DNA from 2 places in the Staphylococcus sp. MSU001 genome. Region 2 is predicted to be linked to the other one. Evidence: riboswitches for the same ligand, from Rfam matches in the RefSeq annotation. Region 2 holds a riboswitch; the other holds the start of a gene.
The links. A riboswitch is a leader RNA that binds a small molecule or an ion and turns the genes downstream of it on or off. The one in region 2 is predicted to bind lysine.

Region 1: another riboswitch for lysine. It lies ahead of ACVBFA_RS00945 (aspartate kinase); the one in region 2 lies ahead of ACVBFA_RS03370 (amino acid permease).

Annotation. Positions count from the first base shown of each region.
Region 1 is NZ_JBRIKK010000001.1:214,537-218,987, forward strand. It holds gene ACVBFA_RS00940 (aspartate-semialdehyde dehydrogenase) at 1-856, opposite strand, end outside; gene ACVBFA_RS00945 (aspartate kinase) at 927-2,159, opposite strand; lysine riboswitch at 2,213-2,392, opposite strand; gene ACVBFA_RS00950 (ABC-F family ATP-binding cassette domain-containing protein) at 2,738-4,345, opposite strand.
Region 2 is NZ_JBRIKK010000005.1:5,652-10,102, reverse strand. It holds gene thrS (threonine--tRNA ligase) at 1-1,816, shown strand, start outside; lysine riboswitch at 1,864-2,039, shown strand; gene ACVBFA_RS03370 (amino acid permease) at 2,245-3,747, shown strand; ribosomal protein L20 leader region at 3,804-3,927, shown strand; gene infC (translation initiation factor IF-3) at 3,954-4,451, shown strand, end outside.

The DNA.
Region 1 (4,451 bases), on a different contig from region 2:
CTACAAATACTTCATCTTTGCCAGTAGAATGAATGGCTAATGGATATTCATTTTTACTTGGATTATCTACAAGAACAACACGTTGATCTTGTGCAAATAATTCTTGTATCTCTTTAACTGTAGTATCTTGATTTAAAGTCACATCGATTTCAATACTGTGACTATCTTGTACTGGTACACGTACACATGTGGCAGTTACTTTTAAGTTTTGGTCGTTAAGAATTTTTTTCGTTTCATCAATCATTTTTTGTTCTTCTTTTGTATACCCATTTTCAAGAAAAACATCTATATGTGGTAATACATTATTGTAAATTGGATAGGGATATGCTTCAGGTTCTTTTCCATTAGCGCCTTCAGTTAAATCTCTTTTACCTTTAACACCAGAACCTGATACAGCTTGATAAGTCGTATAAGCGACACGTTTTAATCCATATGCATCTTGCAAAATTTTAAGAGGTACAACTGATTGAATTGTAGAGCAATTTGGATTGGCAATAATACCACGTGTAAATTGAGGCTCATTCACTTCTGGAACAATTAAATCGACATCTTCAGCCATTCTCCATTGACTTGAATTATCAATAACAATGGCTCCAGCCGCCTCAAATAGTGGGGCAAAGTGCTCACTTGTGCTACCTCCCGCACTCATTAAAACATAATCAAAATGTTCACTTGCTGCTTCATCAGTTAATTCTTGAACAGTATACGATTGTCCTTGAAATTCAACTTTTTTTCCTGCTGAGCGAGCAGAAGAAAATAATACTAATTCATCAAAAGGTATTTGTTTTCGATCTAGTGTCTCTAACATTTTTGTTCCAACTAATCCTGTTGCTCCAGCTACTGCTAATCTTGTCATAATAAATAGTCACTCCATTCTTAATATTAGTAATTTTTAGAAAATTTATAATAAATATATCACATGAATGCTAAATTTCGAAGGCATGATACAATTCTTCTACTGCTTTTTCACCATTTTCTTCGTCTATTACATAAGATATGCTAATTTCCGATGTCGTCGTTTGATAAAATGGAATATCTGAATTGATAAGCGTCATAAAAGCTTTTGATGCTACTCCTGACATATCTCTCATACCTGATCCAATTAAAGATATTTTGACATATGCTTCATTAATTTTATAATCAAGTGCTGAGAAGTGTATTGATAAATTTTCCAGAATTGAAGAAATTTGATGTGCATCACTATCTTTAATTGAAAAAGATAATTGTAAACCTTCTAAATTTACAATTTGAGAAATCATATCAACATTTACAGATTCTTCTTCCAATGCGGTAAACAATTGTGTTAGTAACTGATTATCCGGTAGGGGATAACTTATCGTGACGTGCATCATGTGTGTATCCAATGCAACACCAGTTACTGCTTTTTTTTCTAATAAATCACTTTTAGACATAATCCATGTTCCTTTCATATTTGATAAAGTTCTTCCTAAGTAAAGAGGAATATCATAATTCTTGGCTAATTCAACACTTCTCGTTTCAAGTACACCTGCACCAAGCGCACTCATTTCCATCATTTCCTCATAAGAGACATATTCTAAACGCTTCGCTTCATTTAGTATTCTAGGATCTGTTGCATACACACCATCAACGTCAGTATAAATTTCACAAGGTATCTGATTGCTTGCTGCTAAAGCTACAGCTGTAGTATCAGAACCACCTCGTCCAAGTGTAGTAAGTTCGAAATCATCGTTTATACCTTGAAATCCAGCTACAACTAAAATGTCATGATCTTTAAAAGCCTCATCAAAAATATTGGGATTAATTTCTGCTATTTTACTTTTTAAGTGATGTCCTACAGTCTTAATGCCAGCTTGATAACCTGTCATTGCTTTAGCATTTACACCTATGTCATTAAGTACCATAGAAAGGTAAGAAACCGTTTGTTGTTCACCAGTTGTTAATAGCAATGCGAGTTCTTGATCTTTAGGGGTAGAAGTAAGACTTGATACATTATTCATCAATTGATCAGTTGTCTTACCCATAGCACTAACAACAACGATTAATTCCTCACCATCTTCAATGCGTGTTTTAAGCATTTCAGCGATATTTTTTATTTTTTTAAAATCACTGACGGAAGAACCGCCAAATTTTAAAACGCTTCTATTCAATTTCAGTCCTCCTATAATTAGAGGAGACATACACAGTATAAAAAAGAACAAGTTCGGAATGCCGAACTTGTTCTACATTTATGTACAAGTGATGCACTCCATTATTTAATAATAATGACAAACTTATAGCTCTTAACCATTAAGTCCAACGATTCATAACTGCTATTATGAATCATTTCGGCATCTCACCCTTTTAACTCTATAATTGTTAGCAGACAAATTATCTAAAGTTTACTCATGATTGATGCGCCTCATCAAAATCTTATTCAATTGATATGTTTTCATTATACATAGACAATATATCTATGTAAACCAATATTTTAGATTTTTAAAAATATACTGAAAATTTACGTGTGAATTCACATGATAAGTAATTTTTATAAATTTAATACGCTTATTACAAATTAAACACCTTATCTAGATTTTTAAGTATTAGTATTTAAAAGTATGTATTTTTAATTTTTGATCAATATTAAAAGTTTATAACTGAAACGATAACAATATTAATCTAATACCCATAACAACCGAATAAAGATTAAATGATATAAACAAAGAGTCTGAGACTTTGATAAATGTCCCGGACTCTTGTATAAATGTTAAAACAATTATTAATTATTTTGTAATACGCCAATTTCTTGTAAGTATTCCTCATAAGGTACTTCTTTAGAAAGGGCACCAGCTTGATTCAAGTCAATCACTCGATTTGCGATTGTATTAATAAATTCAAAATCATAAGAAGTGAAGATGATAGAACCTTTAAATGATTTTAATCCATCATTTACAGCAGTGATACTTTCCAAATCTAAATGGTTTGTTGGCTCGTCAAGTAAAAGTACATTAGCACTTGATAGCATCATTTTACTTAACATGCAACGTACTTTTTCTCCACCTGAAAGCACGCTTGCTTTTTTCTTAACTTCCTCACCACTAAATAACATGCGTCCTAAGAAACCACGTAAAAATGTTTCAGTTTGTTCGTCTTCTGGGGCGTATTGACGTAACCATTCAACTAGATTCATATCGACATCATCAAAGAATTCAGAGTTATCTTTAGGGAAGTAACTTAAAGATGTCGTTACGCCCCATTTAAATGTACCTTCATCTGGTTCCATTTCTCCAGCTAAAATTTTTAACAATGTTGTTTTAGCAATTTCGCTATCACCAACTAAAATAGCTTTATCATTAGGATTCATAGTGAATGAAACATTGTCTAGTACCTTTTCGCCGTCAATTGTTTTAGAAAGATTTTCTACTGTAAGTAAATCATTTCCAATTTCACGTTCAGGGGTAAATTTCACGTAAGGGTATCTACGAGATGATGGCTGGATATCGTCTAATTCAATTTTTTCTAATTGTTTCTTACGACTTGTTGCCTGTTTAGATTTAGAAGCATTTGCTGAGAAGCGTGCGATGAAATCTTGTAACTCTTTCATTTTTTCTTCTTTTTTCTTATTTTGTTCTTGTGCCATTTTTTGTGCTAATTGACTTGATTGATACCAGAAATCATAGTTACCAACATAAAGTTTAATTTTGCCAAAGTCTAAATCAGCTATATGAGTACAAACATTATTTAAGAAGTGACGGTCATGCGAAACGACAATGACAGTATTTTCAAAATTAATTAAAAAGTCTTCTAACCAACTTATTGCTGGTATATCTAAACCATTGGTAGGCTCATCTAGTAAAAGAACGTCAGGATCACCAAATAAACTTTGAGCTAACAATACCTTAACTTTTTGATTATTTTCAAGTTCAGACATATTTTTATCATGTAAGTCAGGTTCTATGCCTAATCCTGATAATAAATTAGCGGCATCAGCTTCAGCATTCCAACCGTTCATTTCTGCAAATTCTCCTTCAAGTTCTGCAGCACGAATACCGTCTTCATCGTTGAAATCAGGTTTCATATAAATTTCATCTTTCTCTTTCATCACTTGATACAAACGTTCGTGTCCTTTAATCACAACATCTAAAACACGTTCATCTTCATAAGCAAAATGATCTTGTTTTAATACAGCCAAACGCTCGTCTTTACCTAGAGATACATGACCAGTCTGTGAATCAATTTCGCCTGATAAAATCTTTAAGAATGTAGATTTTCCAGCACCATTTGCACCAATTAATCCATAACAATTACCCTCTGTAAATTTTATATTTACATCTTCAAATAGTTTACGATCACCAAAACGTAAACTTACATCAGTTACTTGTAACATTCATCTGCTCCTTTTTGGTTATTCTAACGGAGAAATTATATCATATAATAATTAGAGTTTCGACCTGACAATTAAGCTAATGATAGAATAAGTAACTCATGTTATA
Region 2 (4,451 bases):
ATTCAATGGTCAACTTGTCGATTTAACACGCCCTTTAGAACAAGATGGAACTATTGAAATTATTACGCCTGGGAGTGAAGAAGCGTTAGAAGTACTTCGTCATTCAACAGCTCATTTAATGGCACAAGCATTAAAACGTTTATACGGTGACGTTAAATTTGGTGTTGGTCCTGTAATAGAAGGCGGATTCTATTATGATTTTGATATGGATGATAAGGTTTCATCAGATGATTTTGATAAAATTGAGAAAACAATGAAACAAATTGTGAACGAAAATCATAAAATTGTAAGAGAAGTAGTTAGTAAAGAAGAAGCAAAAGACTTCTTTAAGGATGATCCTTATAAATTAGAACTTATTGATGCAATTCCTGATGATGAGAGTGTAACACTTTATACACAAGGTGAATTTACTGATCTTTGTCGAGGCGTACATGTACCTTCAACTTCTAAAATTAAAGAGTTCAAACTATTATCTACAGCTGGTGCTTATTGGCGTGGAAATAGTGATAATAAAATGTTACAACGAATTTATGGTACAGCCTTCTTTGACAAAAAAGATTTGAAAGCACATCTAAAAATGTTGGAAGAACGTCGTGAGCGTGATCATCGTAAAATTGGTAAAGATTTAGAATTGTTTACAAATAATCAACTCGTTGGTGCTGGTTTACCGTTATGGTTACCGAATGGTGCTACAATACGTAGGGAAATAGAACGTTATATTGTCGATAAAGAAGTAAGTATGGGATACGATCATGTTTACACACCAGTATTAGCCAATGTTGATTTATATAAAACATCTGGTCACTGGGATCATTATCAAGAAGATATGTTCCCAGCAATGAAGTTAGATGAAGACGAAGCTATGGTCTTAAGACCAATGAACTGTCCACATCATATGATGATTTATAAAAATAAACCCCATTCTTATCGCGAATTGCCTATACGTATTGCTGAATTGGGTACTATGCATCGTTACGAAGCAAGTGGTGCAGTATCAGGTTTACAACGCGTTCGAGGAATGACATTGAATGATTCGCATATTTTTGTTAGACCTGACCAAATTAAGGAAGAATTTAAACGTGTAGTTAATATGATTCAAGATGTATACAAAGATTTTGGTTTTGAAGATTATCGCTTCAGATTGAGTTATAGAGATCCTGAAGATAAACACAAGTATTTTGATGATGATGAAATGTGGGAAAAAGCTGAATCAATGCTTAAAGAAGCATCAGATGAATTAGGTTTAACATACGAAGAAGCCATTGGTGAGGCAGCATTCTATGGGCCTAAGTTAGATGTTCAAGTAAAAACAGCAATGGGAAAAGAAGAAACTTTATCAACAGCACAACTTGATTTTCTTTTACCAGAACGTTTTGACTTAACGTACATTGGTCAAGATGGAGAACAACATCGTCCTGTAGTTATACACCGTGGTGTAGTTTCTACTATGGAACGTTTTGTTGCATTTTTAACTGAAGAAACAAAAGGTGCATTTCCAACTTGGTTGGCGCCAATGCAAGTTGAAATTATTCCTGTAAATGTAGATTTACATTATGATTATGCTAGACTTTTACAAGATGAACTAAAATCGCAAGGTGTTCGCGTTGAAATTGATGATCGTAATGAAAAAATGGGATATAAAATTCGTGAAGCTCAAATGAAAAAAATACCTTATCAGATTGTTGTAGGTGACAAAGAAGTAGAGAATCAAGAAGTAAATGTAAGAAAATATGGTTCTGAAAAACAAGAATCAGTTGAAAAAGATGAATTTATTTGGAATGTTATTGATGAAATCCGTTTAAAAAAGCATAGATAAACTTGAAAATATAAAGGATATCATGTATATTACAAATTAATATAATAAATAGAGTTAGAGGTTGCATTATTAATGACTAACTTATCAGAAGTCGTATGGGACAAGTGTTGAATAAGCGAAAGGTAATAATGCCGAAATGATGTTAATTCCATAAGTTAGCATTGTTGGGACAACTTTCGAATAGAAGTTGTACTGTCACTTTATGTGATGTGCTACCTTATATAGATAAACTTAAGTGGTTGCATATCTTAAAGGTATGTAACCACTTTTCACATTATTGATACAGATATAAAGATAAGTGATATAAAAGTAAAATGATATTAATATCATTTCACTTTTATATCATCTATACCAAATTTATCTACAACAATGATATGCATTGATGTGGTAACAAGTTAGCCTCTACTTATGAAGGAAAGGGAGCTTCTATGAATAAGAATAATAAACAAATTGACGGTGTTCAAAGAGGGTTAAAAGATAGACATATTTCAATGATTGCCATTGGGGGATGTATAGGAACTGGTCTATTCATGACTTCTGGTGGAGCTATACATGACGCAGGTGCATTGGGCGCTTTGATTGCCTATGCAGTTATTGGAGCGATGGTGTTTTTTCTAATGACGTCGTTAGGGGAGATGGCGACATATTTGCCTGTGTCAGGTTCATTTAGTACTTATGCTACACGCTTTGTTGATCCTTCACTAGGATTTGCTTTAGGATGGAATTATTGGTTTAACTGGGTGATTACAGTAGCAGCTGATGTTACTATTGCAGCGCAAGTTATACAATATTGGTCCCCTATGCAAGGTATACCAGCTTGGGTCTGGAGTTGTATCTTCCTTATTATTATTTTCGCGCTTAATTCTTTATCTGTTAGAGTATATGGAGAGAGTGAATATTGGTTCGCACTTATCAAAGTAGTTACAGTCATCATATTTATAGGAATTGGTATCTTAACTATTTTAGGAATTATGGGTGGAGAATTTGTAGGATTTGATACGTTTACAAAAGGAGATGGGCCAATACTAGGTGGGAATTTAGGTGGCAGCTTGCTATCAATTCTCGGTGTATTTCTAGTCGCAGGCTTCTCATTCCAAGGAACTGAACTTATTGGTATTACAGCAGGTGAATCTGAAAATCCAGAAAGGGCAGTTCCAAAAGCGATTAAACAGGTATTTTGGCGTATACTTTTATTTTACATTCTAGCTATTTTCATTATTGGTATGTTGATTCCATATGATAGTAAGGCGTTAATGGGCGGTGGTGATAGTATAGCTACTTCACCTTTTACATTAGTATTTAAGAACGCTGGACTAGCATTTGCTGCTTCATTTATGAATGCTGTTATATTAACAAGTGTATTATCAGCAGGTAACTCTGGAATGTATGCTTCAACAAGAATGTTATATTCAATGAGTAGAGATAAATTAGCTTATAATTCTTTTGGAAAAACAAATAAAAATGGGGTACCATATGTATCTTTAATTGCTACTGGAATACTAGTCATTCTTATTTTTGCTTTGCAACATTTAAGTGGAGATGCATATGAATACATTGTAGCTGCTAGTGGGATGACTGGTTTTATTGCTTGGGTTGGTATAGCAATCAGTCACTTTAGATTTAGACGCGCATTTGATAAACAAAATTATGATAAATCAAAATTAAAATATAAAGCGAAGTTATTCCCATTTGGTCCGATTTTTGCAGGTGTTTTATGTGTAATAGTTATCATTGGACAAGATGTAGATTTTATTAAAACAGGTAACTTTGATATGAATAGATTTTTTATAACTTACATGGGAATTCCTGTATTCTTAATTTTCTTCTTTTACCATAAATTTAGATATAAAACTAAAAAGATTCCTCTAAACAAAGTTGACTTAAGGCAAGATGTTTCGATGGAAGAAATAAGACACCATAAAAATAATTAAAAAAGGTTTGACTTAAACAATAAATATTGATATGATTATTAACGTTGAATACGAAACGAACCAAGTAGAAGCACCCGCTTCTCACCTGTGGCGACGCTAATGCAGTTGGCAGGTCAATCATGTTACACATTTATTGTGTCTAAGAAGAGCGGGTATTTATACTCGCTCTTCTTTTTGCTTGGAACAATTTCGTAAATTTCTGGGAGGTGTCAACCATAGCAAAAGATCAAACTCAAATTAATGAGAAAATTCGTGCAAAAGAACTACGCTTAATAGGCCAAGATGGTGAACAAATTGGTGTTAAATCTAAACGTGAAGCTTTAGAAATGGCTGAACGTGTTGATTTAGATTTAGTTGTTGTAGCACCAAATGCAAAACCACCTGTTGCGAGAATAATGGATTATGGTAAATATAAATTCGAACAGCAGAAAAAAGAAAAAGAAATGAAGAAGAAACAAAAAGTCATTAATGTTAAAGAATTACGTTTAAGCCCAACTATTGAAGAACATGATTTTCAAACTAAGTTGAAAAATGGACGTAAGTTCTTATCTAAAGGCGATAAATGTAAAGTTTCAATTCGTTTCAGAGGTCGTGCGATTACACATAAAGAAATTGGTCAACGTGTGTTAGAAAAATTTGCAGATGAATGTAAAGATATTGCAACTGTTGAACAAAAGCCTAAAATGGAAGGGCGTCAAATGTTT